Regions from separate parts of the Carnobacterium sp. ISL-102 genome, predicted to be linked through region 3. Evidence: a T-box and tRNA genes for the amino acid it is inferred to sense, from the RefSeq annotation. Region 3 holds a T-box; the other regions hold tRNA genes.
The links. The T-box of region 3 lies ahead of argS (arginine--tRNA ligase). A T-box ahead of a tRNA ligase gene usually reads a tRNA of that ligase, here a tRNA-Arg.
Positions count from the first base shown of each region.

Region 1 (4,991 bases), on a different contig from region 3:
TCTGTAAAATCTCGCTGCATAAATTGCTCATCGTGATCGTACCGTAGACTGGATTTTCACGATTAGCAGTATCAACGTTAATGATATAGGGATAACCAGATTCCTGTTGCAATTTAGAAATCTCATTCTCTAACTCACGGGCGCTGATTTTCGATTTACGTATTTCTTCATTATTCACCATGTTGTCATACTCTTTAGTGATATCGATATATGCAAATGGCTCTCCATAGATGCGTTCTACATCATATGGACTAAATAAATACATTTGTTCATCATGAGCAGCTAATTCATAAAATTTATCTGGTACGACTAAACCAAGCGAAAGTGTTTTGACACGGATCTTTTCATCAGCATTTTCTTTTTTTGTTGAAAGAAATGAAACGATATCCGGATGAAAAACATTTAAATAAACTGCTCCTGCTCCATTACGTTGACCAAGCTGATTTGAATAACTGAAACTGTCTTCAAGTAATTTCATTACTGGAACGACTCCGCTAGAAGCATTTTCAATTTTCTTGATTGGATCGCCAGCAGCTCGTAAATTCGATAAATTCACTCCTACCCCACCGCCAATACGCGACAATTGTAAGGCACTATTCACGACGCGACCGATACTGTTCATATCATCTGTTGCTTGAATCAAGAAGCAAGAAACCAACTCTCCTCGTCTTTTGCGACCAGCATTCAAGAACGTCGGTGTAGCTGGTTGGTAACGTTGGTTAACGAGCTCATCTGCAATTCTGCTAGCTACTTCAGTGTTACCATCTGCTAGATACAGTGCATTAAAAACGATCCGGTCTTCGTAACGTTCTAAAAACCGCTCTCCGTCATTCGTCTTCAAAGCATATTGTGTGTAAAATTTAAAGGCTGACATAAACGAACGGAATCTGAATTTCCGGCTGTAAATATCGTCAAATAATGAACGAACAAATGCTTTATCGTATTTCAGTAAAAATTCTTCTTCTAGGTACTCTTCTTTGATCAGATAATTTAATTTTTCTTCAAGTGTATAGAAAAAAACGGTATTCGGATTAACGTGTTCTAAAAAGTAAGCTCGTACTGCTTCACGGTCTTTATTTAAGGGGATCTTTCCGTCCACCGGTCTATTTAATTCATTATTTAATTTAAAATAAGTGACCTCTTTTACCTTTGAGGCTAATTTAGGTTTATCCAATATTCTTCACCGCTTTCTCTAATTGTGCAACATCTTCTTCGTTACCTTGAAATTCAAAGGTATGTAATAACGGAACTTGGTAATCACGCGCTAGATTTTTTGCTGTAAAAGCGAAAAGTTGGCCAAAATTCAAATTCCCGCCACCGGCTACTCCCTTAAAATACTTTTTGTTATCAGCCGTCTCAATAAAGTCATTCAATAGATCAGTCGCTTCTTTATCATAGGTTGGTGTAACAATAATGAATGGTTCTCCTAAAGCAACATATGGATTCGTTGGCGTCAATTCCAGCGAATCCATACTTAGTTTTCTAACAAACTTTCGCGTTTGGCCAGTTAGGCTGATGTAAACAACTTTCATGCTAGTTGATCAAGAAGATCTGGACGGAATCCATTGAATGCTTCATGCCCCTCAATAGCAATAACAGGAACCGAACTGAATCCTAGTTCTTTTACTTCGTTTAACGCCTCTTCTGATTCAAAAATATCTTTAACTTCATAAGCAATACCTTTATCTTCTAGATATTTTTTTGTGAAATTGCATTGCATACAGTTTGGTTTAGAATAAACAATAATACTTTTTTTTGCCATAAGACATTCTCCTCCCAGGTCTCTTTTAAACCTGTTTTTCTCTTATTTCTCTCTTCGTATTCTACACCTATTCTCTCTAACAGGCAAACAAATAAACCACTATATATAGTGGTTTATCTCTTGACATATCTGTTTCTTTCTATATGTAGTGCTTAGAAAGACTGTTTGTGAAGAATAGCGCGTGAAGAAACCCTTGTATATTTGTATCTAAAAACCAGCTTCGTGTATTTTTCACATTTGAAAAAAGAAAATAAAAAAGCGAATATTTTTCAACTCTGAACTAAAAGGCTTAAGTTACAACAATAGAATATTTTTACATTTTTTTTGAATAAATTCTCAAACTATTTTTCAGCTATTAAAACGATGATTCATTTTTCGTCATTTACAATAAAAAACTTTTTTGTGAGAATTTTCCATAAAAAAAATTAGAAAAGCTGAATAACCAGCTTTTCTAATTTTTAAATTGATGCCTCAGGGGAGATTCGAACTCTCGACCGTCCGCTTAGAAGGCGGATGCTCTATCCAGCTGAGCTACTGAGACATGTTCTATCAACAAAATTAATTATAGATAATAATGAATAAAAAGTCAACACTTTTTAGGAAGAAATTCATTTTTCAACAAATAATATTATTTTTATCAGTTGTGTTAAAAAAAAGCTCGGTTTACAATGAGCAGTAGAATAGCTAAGGAGGATTTGTCATGGGATTAATTAGTGGTCTTTTAGGGAATGCTAGAAACATTAGTGAAGTTGATGCTCGAAAAAAATTAGCGGGTGTCATTTTAGAGACTGAAACAATTGATTTGGCCTTTAAGTTGGTCCGCGATTTAATTATTTTTACTGATAAGCGGATAATTGTTATCGACAAACAAGGAGTTACTGGTAAGAAAACAACTTATCACTCTTTGCCGTATAAATCAGTTAGTCGCTTTTTAGTGGAAACAACTGGACATTTTGATTTAGATGCTGAATTAAAAATTTTTATTTCTAGCGCTAACGAACCAGCTATTACATTACAGTTCACGAATGATAAGCACATTTTTGCTATACAGCAAGCATTAGCATTAGCCGTACTTTAAAAAGCTAAAAAGGAATCCAACGATTTTTTTTATCGTTGGATTCCTTTTTTGTTAATACATTTTTAAGTATTGTTCTCTTTCCCATTCAGTAACTTGTTCACGGAAAGCAGACCATTCGATTTTCTTAGCATTGACAAAGTTTTCGTAAATATGTCCTCCTAAGCCATCTTTGATCGTACTATCTTTTGCTAGGTATCCCAAGGCGTCATACAAAGTTCCCGGCAGATCATAAATACCATTGTTGTAACGATCTTCCTCGCTCATCATATAGATATTGCGGTTGATCGGTTTAGGGGCTTGCATTTCGTTCTTGATGCCATCTAATCCTGCTTTTAATAAAACGGCCATAGCTAAGTATGGATTTGCACTAGGGTCAACACTGCGTAATTCTACACGTGTAGACATCCCTCTTGATTGTGGTACCCGAATCAATGGCGAACGGTTACAGCCACTCCATGCAATGTATACTGGTGCTTCATAGCCAGGTACAAGGCGTTTATAAGAATTTACTGTAGGATTTACAATTGCTGTAAAAGCCTTAGCATGATTTAAGATCCCAGCTAAGAATTGACGTGCTGTATCACTTAATTCCATATCTCCATTTTTATCATAAAAAGCATTTCCATCTTTGGTAAATAAAGATAAGTTAAAGTGCATACCAGATCCATTTACACCGTATAAAGGTTTAGGCATAAATGTAGCATGCAAGCCATATTTACGTGCCACTGTTTTAACGATCAGTTTAAACGTTTGGATATTGTCACATGCTTCTATCGCACTAGCGTATTTCCAATCGATCTCATGTTGCCCTGGTGCTACTTCATGGTGACTGGCTTCAATTTCAAAACCAAGATCTTCTAATTGCAGCACGATATCGCGACGGCAATTTTCACCTAAATCTGTTGGAGCTAGATCAAAATAACCACCATGGTCATTCAATTCTAATGTTGGCTCATTTTTTTCGTCCAGTTTAAAAAGGAAAAATTCAGGTTCAGGTCCTAAGTTAAAGTCAGTAAAACCTAATTCTTTCATTTCGTTTAAGATTCGTTTCAAGTTAGAACGAGGATCTCCAGCAAAAGGAGTACCATCCGGATTGTAAATGTCACAGATCAATCGAGCGATTTTACCAGATTCTTTAGAAGTTTCCCACGGAAAAATCATCCATGTATCTAAATCAGGTCTTAAGTACATGTCACTTTCTTCGATGCGGACAAATCCTTCTATAGATGATCCGTCAAACATCATTTTATTTTCCATAACCTTCTCTAATTGACTAATGGGTACCTCGACATTTTTGATAACTCCTAAAATGTCAGTGAACATTAATCTCAAGAAACGGACATTTTCTTTTTTTGATGCTTCTTTTATTTCTTTTGCCGTAAATTTAGCCATATCCTTTTTCGCCCCTTTTATTAGTATTTTTTATTAAGTTTATCCCATTCGATTCTGATCAAGAAATAAATGTGGTTTTTTTGTGTTCAAGCCACTAACGGCTAAAAATTCATCATGCAGTATTTTACGTACGTCATCGTCAGTCATCATTTTGGTCATTTCTTGCTCACGATTTTTTTCTTTGCTTTCTTGTAGCTTATAAATCCGTTTTACACCAGCCATATTAATTCCATCAGATAAATAATCTTTGATTTCAAGAAGAACATCAATATTATTTAAAGAATACATGCGCCGGTTTCCTTCATTACGCATTGGAACAATCAAATCTTGCTCTTCATAATAACGAATCTGTCGAGCAGATAAATCAGTTAATTTCATAACTGTACCAATCGGAAAAACCGACATTGAACGTCTTAGCTCTTTCTCACTCATTTATGTCCTCCTTTTGATTACATTTATAGAATAGCAGTCTTTTTTTTCGATGTCAACAAAAAATACTTCAAATGTAAGGAAACCTAACATATAAAAACGAACGTCTCTTTTTTTCGTTGTTCTATCGTTCCGATTATAAAAACGAAATTGAACTATACCAATTTTAAAAAACTGCAAAAAAAAGAACTAGTAGATGAAAAATCCACTAGTTCTTTTTTTATTCTCAACACTTTTCAGTATAATGTCAAATATTTCTCTTTCTCCCACTCAGAAACTTGTTCCCGATAAGCTGCCCATTCTATATGCTTAGCACTTACAAAACTTTTA
Region 1 is NZ_JAGGRF010000003.1:6,416-11,406, reverse strand. It holds gene nrdE (class 1b ribonucleoside-diphosphate reductase subunit alpha) at 1-1,174, opposite strand, end outside; gene nrdI (class Ib ribonucleoside-diphosphate reductase assembly flavoprotein NrdI) at 1,167-1,532, opposite strand; gene nrdH (glutaredoxin-like protein NrdH) at 1,529-1,762, opposite strand; tRNA gene J7E16_RS01725 (tRNA-Arg) at 2,230-2,303, opposite strand; gene J7E16_RS01720 (PH domain-containing protein) at 2,463-2,840, shown strand; gene glnA (type I glutamate--ammonia ligase) at 2,892-4,232, opposite strand; gene J7E16_RS01710 (MerR family transcriptional regulator) at 4,272-4,664, opposite strand; gene glnA (type I glutamate--ammonia ligase) at 4,898-4,991, opposite strand, start outside.
Region 1: it has a tRNA-Arg gene. The T-box ahead of argS (arginine--tRNA ligase) is inferred to sense a tRNA for this amino acid. The anticodon was not compared.

Region 2 (4,991 bases), on a different contig from region 3:
GGTTTCGCCTTTTTCAGTTAATTCCATTCCCATTTTTGAAGTTTTTATTAGCCCTTGCTTCTTAAGGCCCTCTGATTCTGTACGTAAAACACGTTCTGTGATTCCCATACGATCAGCTAAAACTCTTCTGCCCACCGGACCTAATAAAAAAACATTGCGCAAAATATGGTAACGATTCTGAAGTGTATACATGATGTCTGGAATGACTTCTTCAATAACGGATACTACGCTTTGCATGAGCGACCTCTTTCTACGTTGGACGCTTTGTGACCGCGTTAGTCGTTTGGCGACCCTTGTTACTTAAAAAAACAAGAGAATCAAAATGAAAATTAAACTATCAGTTTCCTGGTTCTGTTTTATTATCATTAATCAATAGTACTGAAAAGCACTATTACCATCTCTCACATCAATTATTGTAACAGTTATCCGATTATCTTTCAACTATTATGTTTCTAAGTTTTTCATTAAATTACACAAAGAAAGTTTGAATGAATTATGTCTTTTTCACAAAAAAATACTGTTCTCAACTTCTACACTTGTTCAATACGCGCTTCGATCAAGCCTTTAAGTTCTTGTTGTTTGATATTCTCATCAAAAATATCTTCTTCAATAAAAACTGTAGGAACCAATACAACCTCTGCTCCGTTTGCTTCTTGTACGATTTCTTTAGCCTTAGTTCCATTTGATTGAAGCGTTAAGTTTCTTTTTTCGACTGCATATGCTGCGATCTCATCAGAATTTGTTAATCTTCCCCACTCTTTTTGGTGAGCAAAAAAGAAATCTATTTCTTCAAGTGCCTTCTCAGGATCAGAGTAGTCTAAATATTGATGCAGAACATTTCCTTTTCTTAACCCCGCTGTTTCTTTATCAAAATGTTTGATGATTCGCTGTACTTTACCTGCAAAGACATACTCAGTTAATAGATCTTTTGAATCCTCATACCATATTTTACAATACGGGCATGCCAAGTTAATAAATTCGATTACTTTAACTGGAGCACTTTCACTTCCAACCTTAATTCCATTGGTTGTATTGACCTTGTCCGATTTTATATTGCTGACATCCATTAAAAGTCCTCCCTTATTCGCTAATTATTTTCATTATACAGATTATAGTAAGTCAATTAAAAGGATTTGGCTTATTTTTTTAAAAAGGCTATCAATAAAAAAAAGATTGGAGAGTTGCTCCAATCTTTTTTTTATTTTATTCTTCAATTAGTTTACTCATATAGATTGTTTCTGCTTATTTGCTTAAAGCAGCACTATTTTCCATAATTTCGTCAATCAAACCATATGCTTTTGCATCTTCTGCAGACATATAATTGTCTCTATCTGTATCGCTTTGGATAACTTCAATTGGTTGTCCTGTACGTTCTGATAAAATTTTATTCAAGCGTTCACGTGTTTTCAAAATATGACGAGCAGCAATTTCGATTTCTGTTGCTTGTCCTTGCGAACCACCTGATGGTTGATGGATCATGATTTCAGCATTTGGCAAAGCATAACGTTTACCTTTTGTACCAGCTGTTAATAAGAAACTTCCCATTGAAGCAGCCATACCCATTGCGATCGTTTGTACATCTGCTTTGATAAAGTTCATTGTATCGAAAATCGCTAATCCAGCAGTTACACTGCCTCCTGGTGAATTGATGTAAATATAAATATCTTTTTCAGAATCTTGTGCATCTAAAAATAACAGCTGAGCGATTACAGCATTTGCAAGATCATCATCTACTGGACCACTTAACATAATAATACGGTCTTTTAAAAGACGAGAATAAATATCATAGGCACGTTCACCTCTTGATGACTGTTCGATTACTGTAGGGACTAAGTTCATAATTTGCTTCCTCCTCAATTGTTTACTACTTTTAAGTGACTAAACATCGACTCAATACATTACTAACTGTATTCTACTCCATTGGTCAATGAAGGTCAATTTTTTTGTTCGTTATTTTTTTGATAAAAAAAAGTGATTAGAAGTTTTGCTCTAATCACAAAAATGCCCCCTGAGGGAATCGAACCCCCATTTTAAGAATCGGAATCTTACGTGATATCCATTACACTAAGGGGACTACTACTACAATAATGCTAACCTAATGAAGGGTCCACTATTCTCTGATGTTAGCAAAATACCAACTATTATAGTGTAGCCCAGTTATAATAAAAAGACAAGCAGAACTTCCGGACTAACGACGCATGAATTCTCTCGTAAAGAGATTTTTTTGCTTTACTGAATAGATTCATTTGTTTTAATTTTTTCAGTTCCTTTTGTCAGTTTTCGCAAGGTCTTTAGATCTTAATTTTTCTGCCATTTCGTTTAACTTACGTAATCGATGATTGATCCCAGACTTGCTGATCGTTCCACTCGGGATCATTTCTCCTAATTCTTTTAAAGTTACTTCTGGATTTTCTAAACGAACAAGCGCGATTTCTCTTAATTTTACTGGAATCTTATCTAATCCAATTCTAGCATCAATAAACTTGATACTTTCGATTTGTTTACCTGCAGCATCGATCGTCTTATTTAAATTAGCATTTTCGCAGTTAACTAAACGATTGACCGAATTTCTCATATCTCTGATAATACGAACATCTTCAAATTTAAGCATACCACTAGTTGCCCCAATCAAGGCTAAAAAATCGGCAATCTTTTCTGCTTCTTTCAAATAGGTGATGTATCCATTACGTCTTTCTAATGTGCGAGCATTCATATTAAATTGATTCATCATTTGACAGATATCATCATTATGTTCCTCGTAACTTGAGTAGATTTCAAGATGGTAACGACTCGTTTCTGGATTATTGACCGATCCTCCCGCTAAAAATGCGCCGCGTAGATAAGATTTGACTTTTTGTGTATTGCCTATCACTTCATCTGAAACATGGCTATGCAAAAACATTCCCTCCATAATTGATAAATCTGAAAGAACTTCTTGAGTTCCATGTTTTAATCGTACGACATAAACATTATTTTTTTTTAATTTCATCTTCCGGCGAACTAACAGTTCACTTTCAACATCAAAATGATCTTTTAATAAAACATAAATTCTACGTGCAATTGCTGCATTTTCAGTTTGAATATTTAAAATAAATTTTTTGTCGACCAAACCAACTGTTCCATTCATACGAATCAACGCAGCTAATTCAGCTTTAGCATGCTCTCTGTGAACTTCTAATTGCGTTAATTCTTTCTTCACTTCTGAAGCATAAGACATATAATAGCCTCCTTTCTTTTTTCAATTGATTTACTAACTATTTTTTTTTTCTAGCCGTCTATTATCGAAAGCTATTTTAAATAATTCATCCACAACTTTTTCCCTATTGTGGAAAACTCCTTGATCTCTTAATTCAAGAAAATCATCCGATATAATAGAAGGAACTTCCTCAGCAAGTTTTTTAAAATCATGTGTTACTTGTACTAAATATTCATTGTAGCGTTCAGCATCGATATAATTTTCTGGTACTTCACCGATATTGACCAAAACTGTATCAATAAATTTTTCACCCAAGTGCTTATGCAATACGCTGACATGATCTGCATCAGTAAAATTCTCTGTTTCACCTAATTGAGTCATTATGTTACAAATGTAGACTACTTTTGCTTTTGTTTCTGTGACTGCTTTCCCTAAATCTTCAATCATTAAATTAGGTAAAATACTCGTAAATAAGCTTCCCGGACCTAATACAACCATATCTGCATCATGAATAGCAGCAATCACTTTTCTAGAAGCTTTGGCTGCGTGGTCATCTTCTGCTGTCGTTATATACACTCGTTCTATTTTTTTTCTTTCGATTGCAATTTTAGATTCTCCTGCTATTTTAGATCCATCTTCAAAAATAGCATGCAAAATCAAAGCTTCTTCTGCCGCTGGATAAACATGGCCATCTACCATCATCATTTTAGACAATAATTGGATTGCTTCAAAAATACTTCCTCTCATTTCGGACATTGCAGCAATAATTAAATTCCCTATTGAATGTCCGGCTAAAAAATTATCATGCGTATCAAATCGATATTGAAATATATCTTTTTGTGATATCGGAATATTGGAGAGTGAAATTAAAACATTGCGAATATCTCCTGGCGGAACAATATTGGCATAATTCCTCAGTGTTCCACTGCTTCCTCCATCATCAGCTACTGTTACAACCGCCGTTAGATCTGCTTGCTTTGATTTAAGGCCCTTCAGAATAACAGGTAACCCAGTACCTCCGCCAATGACAACTATTTTAGGCCTGTTTTTTTTTCTTTCTTGTATCATGAACGATTCACCGATTCTTTAACCTTTCCTTTATCTCGATGAGTAATATGAACTGGATAGCCATCAATTTTAATTTTTTGTGCAATGCGTTCTACTAAAGCTACTGAACGGTGTCTCCCACCTGTACAGCCAATGGCGATCGTTACATTATTTTTACCTTCTTTTTTGTAACCTGGTAAAATATACTCCAATAAATCTGTGAATTTACGGTAAAACATTTCCGTTTCTGGCTGTTTCATCACGTAGTCATATACAGGCTTATCCACCCCGGTCAACGGTCTCAAATTATCAATGTAATGAGGATTAGGTAAAAAGCGAACATCCATAACGACATCTGCATCAATAGGTAATCCATATTTAAATCCAAATGAGACCATTTCAATTCTAAATAGCTCAGTATCAGCCGTTTTAAAATCACTATTGATTTTTTCTCTTAATTGACGCGGTGTTAATTTCGAAGTATCGATAACAATTTGCGCCCGACCTTTTATTTCTTCTAATAATTCTCGCTCTTTTTTTATGCCTACGATAACGCGCCCGCTCATTGCTAACGGGTGTGTTCGACGGGTTTCTTTATAACGAGACACCAATTCCTCATCACTAGCATCTAAAAAGACGATTTTTGTCGTGACAAGAGATGTATTATCCATTGATTCTAAAGCTTTTACAATTTCTTCAAAAAAAGCTCTCGAACGTAAATCGATCACTAAAGCAATTTTTGTTAATT
Region 2 is NZ_JAGGRF010000007.1:396-5,386, reverse strand. It holds gene J7E16_RS06035 (sugar-binding transcriptional regulator) at 1-237, opposite strand, end outside; gene J7E16_RS06030 (thioredoxin domain-containing protein) at 531-1,067, opposite strand; gene clpP (ATP-dependent Clp endopeptidase proteolytic subunit ClpP) at 1,243-1,839, opposite strand; tRNA gene J7E16_RS06020 (tRNA-Arg) at 2,003-2,074, opposite strand; gene whiA (DNA-binding protein WhiA) at 2,261-3,217, opposite strand; gene mgfK (gluconeogenesis morphogenetic factor MgfK) at 3,251-4,264, opposite strand; gene rapZ (RNase adapter RapZ) at 4,261-4,991, opposite strand, start outside.
Region 2: it has a tRNA-Arg gene. The T-box ahead of argS (arginine--tRNA ligase) is inferred to sense a tRNA for this amino acid. The anticodon was not compared.

Region 3 (4,991 bases):
TTAATTCATTTTGACATCTATTAGTCTAAACCATTTGATTAGGTTTCTACAAGCGAGACGAATCTAAATCTGTTTGATCATGAAAAAAAGTTTTGAGTCTTTCTCTTAATATCTTTATTGAACCTTCTTGGTCGCTTTCAAGATTTAAAACAAGTAGGGGCTCATGTAGACTCATTCTTAGCAACATCCAACCTGTACCATACTTTCCAGCAGTATTCACACGGACACCCTCTAAATTAGCTGGCTCAACTGACAAATCAGACTCTTTTTCGATAAATGATTTGAACGATTCCATCACTTTATCACCTGTTGTTCGAATATCCTCAGGTAAGATTTTAAACCGCACTTCATCTGTTTCAACAGGTTGGTTTAAAGAAGTGATCAAATCTGAAAAACTTTTTCCTTCTTTTTGCAAATCAGCATCTGCCATAAGTATTTTTGCTACTAGATACGCTCCATCATCTAAGAAATAATTTTCTTTTAATGCAGCATGACCACTTGTCTCAATCGCTAAACTAGTCGGGATGCCTTTTTTATTCAATTGGATCGCACGGTTGATCACGTTTCGATAACCTGTAATGTAGCGGTCCTGCTTGCCTCCTAGAGATGTGATAAAGGTTTTTAAATGTTCAGAAGTCGCTGAACTCGTAACGATCGTCGTTCCTGGATTTTCTTTGATCAAAATGGCCGAAATAACGCCAATCAGATTGTTTCGATTCAGCGGTTCGCCTTTGCTGTCTACTAGTGCAGAACGATCCACATCAGTATCAAAAATAACACCGATATCTGCTTTGTTTTTCAAAACGGCTTTTTGGATACTTTTCATGGCTTCTTTATTATCAGGATTTGGAATATGGTTAGGAAAATTCCCATCCGGTTCTAAATATTGGCTTCCTTGGATATTGGCACCTAATGGGACCAGTACTTTTTCAGCAAAAAAGCCTCCTGCGCCATTACCTGCATCGACAACAATATGCCTGCCGATCAACGGTTTTTCATAGTGGTCTTTATGATTGATCCCCACACGGATCTTATTGACTAAATCTTTTGCATATTCATTCAATAGTGAACGAGCAGAAACTTTTCCTTGATTATTTTCCCACGTGATATTTTTACGATCTGCGTGCTGTAAAATAAAATCAATATCTTCATGTTCTGCTCCACCATCTTTTGTAAAGAACTTCAATCCATTGTATTCAAATGGCAAATGACTTGCAGTCACCATTACGGCTCCATCACATGCGTAAGAATCATATTTAGTAGACATAAACATAGCTGGAGTAGTAGAAAGTCCCACGTCTATCACATTTATCCCCGCATTAGTCAAGCCTCTTGTAAAGACCGTTTTTATACGCTCAGCTGACAACCGGCTATCATGTCCTACAGAAACTTTCAGCGGTTTATTTTCATCTTCTGTTGCTAGTTTCTTTACTTCTTTCAACCAGACAGCAAAACCATAAGCTATTTTTTCGACTCTTTCATCTGTCAAAGTTATTTCGTGCTCTGGCGTTCTTATTGCTATACCACGGATATCCGATCCATTTTGTAATGAGGTTAAATTAAATTCAGCCATAGCAGATCTATTTCCTCCTTTTGAAACGTCTAATTTTTATAGTTCGATCCATTTTTTTAAGTAATCATACATTTTTTTTGCATCTTCTTCATTTTTCGAAATAATTAAACAAGTATCATTACCGCCTACAGTACCAACCATTTCTGGAAAATCAATGGCATCTAACAATGCCGCTACAACATGAGCATTACCTGGTATAGTCATCAAAACATTTGTAAACTGTACTTGCGTCAGTCTGATCACAACATTCCCTAATGTAGATTGTAACTTTTCTTCATTAGACATTCGATTATTTTGGAATATCGTATACTTGACATTCCCACTAGATGAGGTTGTTTTCACTAAATGCATCTCTTTGATATCTCTAGAAATGGTTGCTTGTGTAGCTTCAACCCCTTCTTGCTTAAGATAATGCAATAACTCTTCTTGTGTAGCAATATCGTGATTCGTAATGATTTGTTTGATTGCTAATTGTCGATTTGATTTTTTCATACTGTAAAGCCTCCTTCTAATTAAACGATTCTTCTTTTTTAGTATACCAAACAAATGATGTATACGCTTATATTTTGCAATATTTTTACAAAATAGTGAATAAAAATTCTATTCTCTAAAAACGATGGTATTCTCTGAATCAATTTGATATAATGAGAGAAGTTAAATTATATATGATCTTTGATGAAGAGAGTACTGCTAGAAATCATTTTAAGCGAGTTGGGATGGTGTAAGCCAACAATGTGACCTTTCAGGAAACGCACTTCGGAGAGAATAAAATTGGGTTACTATTCAGTTCAATATGTATTGATTACTCAACTTTTCCGGTTTTGTTTGCCGTTATCTAAAAACAAGTGGTTTCGTCATTTGACAAAACAACAAGAGTGGTACCGCGGGAAAACCTCGTCTCTTTTTTGATTAGCATAGAATCAAAAAAGAGACGAGGTTTTTTATGTATAAACTATTATATAGTAAATTTTGAACGCAAAAGTCGTTCGCATAGGAGGAAAAAGAATGGATTATGAATTAATGGTTGCACAAGCTATAAAAGAACAAATTGGTGATGCACTACCCATTGAAAAAATTGTCAACTTATTAGAAAACCCTAAATCTGTAGAACATGGTGATATTGCTTTCCCTGCTTTCGCTTTAGCAAAAGCTTATCGTAAGGCTCCACAACAGATTGCTGCTGAATTAGGTGAATCGGTCAACTCCCCTATTGTAGAGAAAATAGAGGTTGTTGGACCTTATCTTAACTTCTTTTTAAATAGAAAAGAAGTGAGTGCTGCAGTATTAAATGAAGTTCTAGTGAAAAGTGGGCATTATGGCGATGCAGAAATTGGTGAAAATAGAAATGTACCCATCGATATGTCATCACCAAATATTGCCAAACCGATTTCAATGGGTCATTTGCGTTCAACCGTTATCGGGAATTCTTTAGCAAATATCTTAAAAAAAGTCGGTTTTAACCCTATTAAAATCAATCACCTCGGCGACTGGGGAACCCAATTCGGTAAACTGATCGTAGGGTATAAACTTTGGGGCAGCGAAGAAGCTGTTAAAAAAGATCCGATTGGTGAACTTTTAAACCTATATGTTAAATTCCATAAAGAAGCTGAAGAAAATCCTGAATTAGATAATGATGCTCGTGAGTGGTTCAAGAAATTAGAAGACGGCGATGAGGAAGCCCAAGAACTTTGGAGATGGTTCCGAGAAGAATCTTTAAAAGAATTTAACTATATCTATGAGCGTTTAGATATCACTTTTGATTCTTTCAACGGTGAAGCTTTTTATAACGATAAAATGCAAGAAGTTATTGATTTGCTTGAAGAAAAAAATGTATTGACTGTGAATGAAGGAGCTACTATTGTAGATTTAGAAAAATATAACCTGAATCCTGCATTGATCAAAAAATCTGATGGTGCGACCCTTTACATCACACGTGACTTAGCAGCAGCAATCTACCGTAAACGGACATATGATTTTGCTTTATCTTTATATGCTGTCGGCAATGAACAAAGCAATCACTTTAATCAGTTAAAAGCTATCTTAAAAGAGATGGATTACGAATGGGCTGATGACATGCACCATATCCCATTTGGTTTGATTACACAAGGCGGTAAAAAGTTATCTACTCGTCAAGGGAAAATTGTTTTACTTGAAGAAGTTCTAGATGATGCCGTCGCTTCTGCACTTGAACAAATCGAAGAAAAGAATGCTGATTTACCAAACAAGGAACTGATTGCTGACCAAGTTGGGATCGGCGCTGTTATTTTCCACGATTTAAAAAATGATCGCTTAAATAATTTTGACTTCACCATTGAAGAAGTTGTTCGTTTTGAAGGAGAAACAGGTCCTTACGTTCAATATACAAGAGCTCGTGCAATGAGTATCTTAAAAAAATCTGGTTTAGCTGGTATAGATACGACAGTCAATTATCCTTTAGATGACGCTTATAGTTGGGAAATCATCAAATTATTACAAGACTACCCATCTGTTGTCAAACGTGCCTATGAAAAATTTGAGCCATCAGTTATCGCTAAACATGCGATTCATTTAGCTCAAGCTTTTAACAGGTACTATGCAAACAGTAAAGTACTTACAGATGATGCTCAAAAACCTGCTCGTTTAGCATTAGTTCAATCTGTCGCAACTATTTTAAAAGAAGATCTAAGATTATTAGGTGTACAATCTCCAGATCAAATGTAATATTCCAGAAGAAATTCATTTTAAAACACCAATATTATTTTTTAAGTAATCAATATATATAACAAAAATAGGGTCTGTTCATCAATTTTCTGATGAGCAGGCCCTTCTTCTTATTCTTAGCTAGTTATCCCGGTCTCTTTCCATTCACGATTCTGATACTCAAAAAAGGAACTGAGACAATTAAATTGTTCCAGTTCCTTTTTTATTCGTTTTCAAGCTTCATCTATCCAAGAATTCGTCAACGTAATTTTTCGAGCAAATTGTTTATTGAATTCTCTCTTAGCAAATCGGTTCATTTTGCGTTCTTCATACCCACTACAGACAAATTTTTCTTCATCTGTTTCAGGTTCGATCAGCGGAACAACGGCTTTACTTTTATCTGTATTAAAAGCCACAAAAGTTAAAAAGGCTGTAACTGCTAGATATTGTTCTCCAGTTAGTAAATTTTCTCCAATAACTTTGCAAAATACTTCTACAGATGATCTTCCAACACCAGAAACATAGGTTTCAATAGTGATGGCATCATTCCGTTGGATAGGATGCAAGAAATCTACAGAATCAGTCGAAGCAGTCACCGATTGTGTACGGATATGTCTCGTTACAGCTATTGAAGCTGCTATATCAAGCATACTCATAAGTTCCCCACCAAACAACGTTCCATGGTTATTTAATTGATTTGGAAGAATACTATGTGTTTGAACCACTAATGATTCACGAC
Region 3 is NZ_JAGGRF010000032.1:12,430-17,420, reverse strand. It holds gene J7E16_RS09650 (phosphohexomutase domain-containing protein) at 47-1,573, opposite strand; gene argR (arginine repressor) at 1,610-2,065, opposite strand; T-box leader at 2,237-2,478, shown strand; gene argS (arginine--tRNA ligase) at 2,579-4,273, shown strand; gene J7E16_RS09635 (acyl-CoA thioesterase) at 4,486-4,991, opposite strand, start outside.

Region 4 (4,991 bases), on a different contig from region 3:
TCCTATTTCTCAATCCGGTATCGTCTTCTACAACACCTTATTCGACGAAAATGCTTCAAACCACTTAGCTTTAGGTTCTGCTTATGCCTTTAACTTAGTTGGCGGAACAGAAATGACTGAAGAAGAATTACAAGCAGCTGGTTTAAACCGCTCAACTGTCCATGTCGACTTCATGATCGGTTCTGACCAAATGGATGTCGATGGTATTCGCAAAGACGGCAGCACGACTCCAGTGTTCCGTAATGGCGATTGGGCTTAATCCTTTAGGCTGAAAAAATGATCAGATTTGGATTTTTCTAATCTATACTCGTAGTTTTTACTACCACTAAAGCAAAAAATAACGACTCTGCAACTAGCTGAGTCGTTATTTTTTTTGCTTATTTGTTTACTCATTATTTATCAAACGAACGATTTTACCTCGAACGCGTTTTTCTTTTATTAGAACTTGTGTGATTTTAAAAGTGACTTGGTCGCCTTCTCTTACTGTTAGATGGAGTGGTATAGAGCAGAGTGCATCCAAATTTGGTGCGATCCTAACAAAGATGCCCCATTTTTTAATATTTCTAACGGTTCCTAAAACAACTTGATCAGGTTCTAAATTCGCTAATGAAACAGATACTTCATTTTTATATTTTTTAAGCGGTTCTACGCGCAAATTTTTATTATCAGTAATACGATTAAACCTAACTTCTATCGAATCTCCAATAGCTAAAATATCGCTTATCGTTGTATGATCTTCAGCGAAATCTTTATTGAGCATCTGGACAGAAGTATTTCCGATAACAAAATAAGCCCCATAGCGTAAATTTTTGGTTAATTTAGCCTGAAAATTTTTTCCCTCTTCTAGTTGCTTATGTAGTTTATCAAATTCTCTTTCTTTTATCTTTTTAGCCGAACCCAACAACCTACCTTTTGTTTCATTTACTTCAATCAACTGAAATTGAATCGTTTCGCCTACAAAACGCATTAAAGGCAATTGTTGAGCTTTAGACTCCAGCTCCTCCCGCACAATAAAAACGGGCAATCCCTTTACTTCTAATATCACACTATCGCTGGCTAATTCTTCATCATATTGAGACGATAGAACCGTGCCTGTTAATTCAATTTCTTTGTTGATCATTTCATAAAATACGTTATAGTCTATTTTTGATTTTACTTCGTGATCAAGAAAAAAGTCCCCACTTTCTTCCAAAACAGTAACATCCATTGGGACTACATCTTTATTTTGGACCCTGATCCATTTTTTCACTAATTTCCTTATTCCCATATCTTCCTTCCCACTCCTTAGAAATACTGACCAATATGTTCTTATAATCCAATTATAGCACATGTTTTTTAATTCTTACGTACTTTTTTGGATCCTTTTCTTTTTTTTAGCTCTTTCACCAGAAAAAATATGAACAAATACTGACATATAAGCGAATTGTCACTAAATGTCCACTTGTTATTTTAGCAAAACTTGTCTTTTCAATCTTCTTTTACTGTATACTACTAGTTATAAATATTTATTTCTTACTTTTTAAAATTTCACTCACTATACATGGCTATTAATCTATTCAACTTATTCTGATACGAGGAGGAAACTTTATGCAACAAGAAGAGGTAATCGATATACGCATTATGCGAAGTAAAAAAGCCATATCTGATGCTCTCGTTGAATTAATAAAAGAGAATGATTTCAAAACGATTTCGATTACAGAAATTGTCAATCAAGCTGGAGTGAATCGAGGAACTTTTTATAAACACTATGCTTATAAAGAAGATATTCTAAAGGAAATACAAGATGATTGTTTAGATAATTTTGCTATTATGCTGAAAAATAACTATCAGGAAGTCTGCTACTCTAACTTAAAGACGGTTCCCTTATCGGATGTTTTTTTCACTTTTATTTACGATTACCGTAATTATTTTCATTTTGCCGTTCATAATGCTGGTTTTTTAAACTTCCACTTGCAATTTTCTGCAGTTCTAAAAGAATTTTTGATAGCTAACTTTTTTCCAACTGCCCGCTACTCACTAGAATCGCAAAATCTTTTAGGCGCATATATTGCAAATGGTATATACGGCTACTTAGTAGAATGGGATGAAAAAAATTACGCTTCTTCACCTGTCGAAATGGCTCAGCAGCTGACCAATATTTTTCTTTTGGATCGCAGCGTGTTTAGTTTACCTATCCCGGAGCTCTTAGCGGATAAGGAAACGGTTGAAGAGGCTCATTAAATTGCAGTTCTCTATCTAATTTAAATTTTTACAGGTAGACATTTATTTTAAACTATGAGAAAATAGGACCTGTGTTGAAAAGGTCCTATAGCTCAGGTGGATAGAGCAAACGTTTCCTAAACGTTAGGTCGGGAGTTCAAATCTCTCTAGGATCATCTTGTCAGGGATCGATCACCATCTGACTCCAAAATGATAGTTAAAAAAAGAAGAACAGCACTCCTTTCCATTTTACGAATGGGAAAGAAGCCGCTCTTCTTTTTTACTGTCTGCTATTATTATTGAAATAAAATGCCGTAAACTCCAAGCTCATCTCTTTTAACTGATTTGCCGGCTTTCTCATCTATTGCACCTTCAAGAACAAGTTCTCCAGATCGACTATCAAAAGCCATGATCTGCATATCTTTGTCTAGTGCATTAGAACTGCTTACAAAGAAAGCAAGACCCTCATTTATTTGCATAGTCATACCCTCTTTTAAAGCTTTTCTTTGGGTCTTTGATAATGCAATGGATTCAACTTCAACCAGTTCTTTTTGGTTCAACTGATACGCATAAATCGATAGACTAGTCTCATTGATTTTATATGTATACAAAGCCGTATTTTCAAGCGGTAGCGTATTTTCTAGTCCTTGTCTGCCGACTTCTTTTGAAATATCAATCAAAAATTGTTCTCCTGTTTCTACATTGACCCCTATCAGACCATATACGGGCGGTGCTATTTCTTGATTTCCTTGATTCATTTCCATTTCGGTCTGTGTATCCTCAAGCACTACACGATAAACTAAAAATTTCGCTGAAGCGATATCCGTTGCTTCATTGATCAATTCAACATATTGGATCTGCTTACCTGTTACATCTACTAGATCCAATTGGATTTTTTCATCTTTTTCAATTTTTTCATTTGGTAGATCGATCGAATACAAATGCTGCTCATCTTGCATGTCGTCGTTATTTGATGTGTAACCATTTGTCACGATGATCAGTTTATTGTTTGCTACTTGAACATCTTCGACATAGATAGATACGTATTCGGTTGTTTTTGGAAAATCAACTGAATATGAAAGAACTTCCTCAGTCTTTTTATTTAATACTTCGATCTTGAATTCAGACTCTTCAGTAACAGATGAAAAGTTATTCGTCGTTATCTCTGCGTAAGCTAAAATCGATTCATCTTCAAAAAAATTGGTTAAAAAATGATTTTTCCCTCGCATAAAGCTGCGGTACTCTTTTTGTAGCTGAGCCATTTTTTTATTGGCACTCACACTGCCTTGCAGTTGGTTTTGATAAGGCTGATCCGAGTAATAGGTCGTTCCCTCTGTTGTGATTTCCAGATCCGTTCCTATCCCAAATAAATTATTTTCATAATAATACCCTTCTATCGTCATATCCTCAATCAGTTCTTGATTACCCTTTTTTTCTGAAATCGTAAATTCCGGCTTTATCTCTGCCGCAAAAATAGGTTGCATATAATAAATCCCAATCGTCAAAACGACTAATACTGCTATAACACTCAATTTCCCATAACGTTTCATCTTCTTTGCCTCCTTTTAAACCGTTACTCTTTTATGCAACAAGTAGTGACTTACCCAGCCGCTGATTGCTATTACGAGTATTCCTAGAACCACCTCTATAATAAGGATCTCACCTGGATATAGCCAATCAAAGCCGAAGAACTCTCTGGCAATGACTGGTGATCCAAACAGGAGAAACAAGCTTCCTCCAAAAAGCAGTCCCATTATCAGCCCTTTAAAATGAAAACTTCTTTCGAATAACACGGCCGCGAAACTTAAGAAAAGTAATAGGAACCCAATACCATAATAGCTGACGAATGATGCAAATGATTTCGGTAAAAGAATCGAAAGATACATCGATACTTCACTTATTTGTCGAACCGACAGATCCAGTCTAAACTCACTTGCAACAAGTACTTCTAATAATTGACTTTCAATCAGCAATAAAATGAGTTGTATCGAAACAAGTCCAAAGACCATCAAGGCGATCGTCGTTAATTTGGACCAAAAAATGGTCATACGGGAAGTTGGCAGCATCAATAAACGGTAGATAAACGTATTCTTCCCCATCCACTCGATGTACCAGATAAAGAAACTATAAAATAATATCGCCGTTATACAGATAACGATTGGCAAGTAAAACCAGACATTATTGACGACTTCGAACATGCTTATTTCACCCGTTTCACTTAGAAACTGTTCTTTAGGGATCTTATTTTGATAGAGAGCTTCATTCAATTGGCTTATGTATTTCCTGGATGCTGCAAAAACGGCAATCACCTGCGATACGATCGTCATCCCGATCAATGCAGCATATAATTTTGCACAGCGGTTAAATTCAAAATTCACTAGTTTCAAGTACGTTTTCATGGCTGGAACACCTCTCTCATCACGTCAACAACTGATTTCCCTTCCTCTTCACGAACTTGCTCTGCATTAAATTCCCGCAAGACTAGTCCCTCATCGATCAGCACGACTTTATCGATCAAATGTTCAATATCATTGATTTCATGCGTCGTAATGATCACGCCGCGATCTTCAATCAAGTGGCTAGTAAAAACAGCCGCAATTTGTTCGCGACTAAATATATCGATACCTGAAAAAGGTTCATCCATCAACAAATAATCGACATCTAAAGCTAGCCCCAACATCAAATTTACCTTGGCTGTATTTCCCTTCGAAAGCGAAGAGATCTTTTCCTCTTTTGATAGTTTGAAAAAGCCCAATAATTCATCTGCCCGTTTTTGATTCCATGTTTGATAA
Region 4 is NZ_JAGGRF010000001.1:162,171-167,161, forward strand. It holds gene J7E16_RS00670 (aminopeptidase) at 1-259, shown strand, start outside; gene J7E16_RS00675 (hypothetical protein) at 386-1,267, opposite strand; gene J7E16_RS00680 (TetR/AcrR family transcriptional regulator) at 1,588-2,220, shown strand; tRNA gene J7E16_RS00685 (tRNA-Arg) at 2,302-2,375, shown strand; gene J7E16_RS00690 (hypothetical protein) at 2,496-3,749, opposite strand; gene J7E16_RS00695 (hypothetical protein) at 3,765-4,598, opposite strand; gene J7E16_RS00700 (ABC transporter ATP-binding protein) at 4,595-4,991, opposite strand, start outside.
Region 4: it has a tRNA-Arg gene. The T-box ahead of argS (arginine--tRNA ligase) is inferred to sense a tRNA for this amino acid. The anticodon was not compared.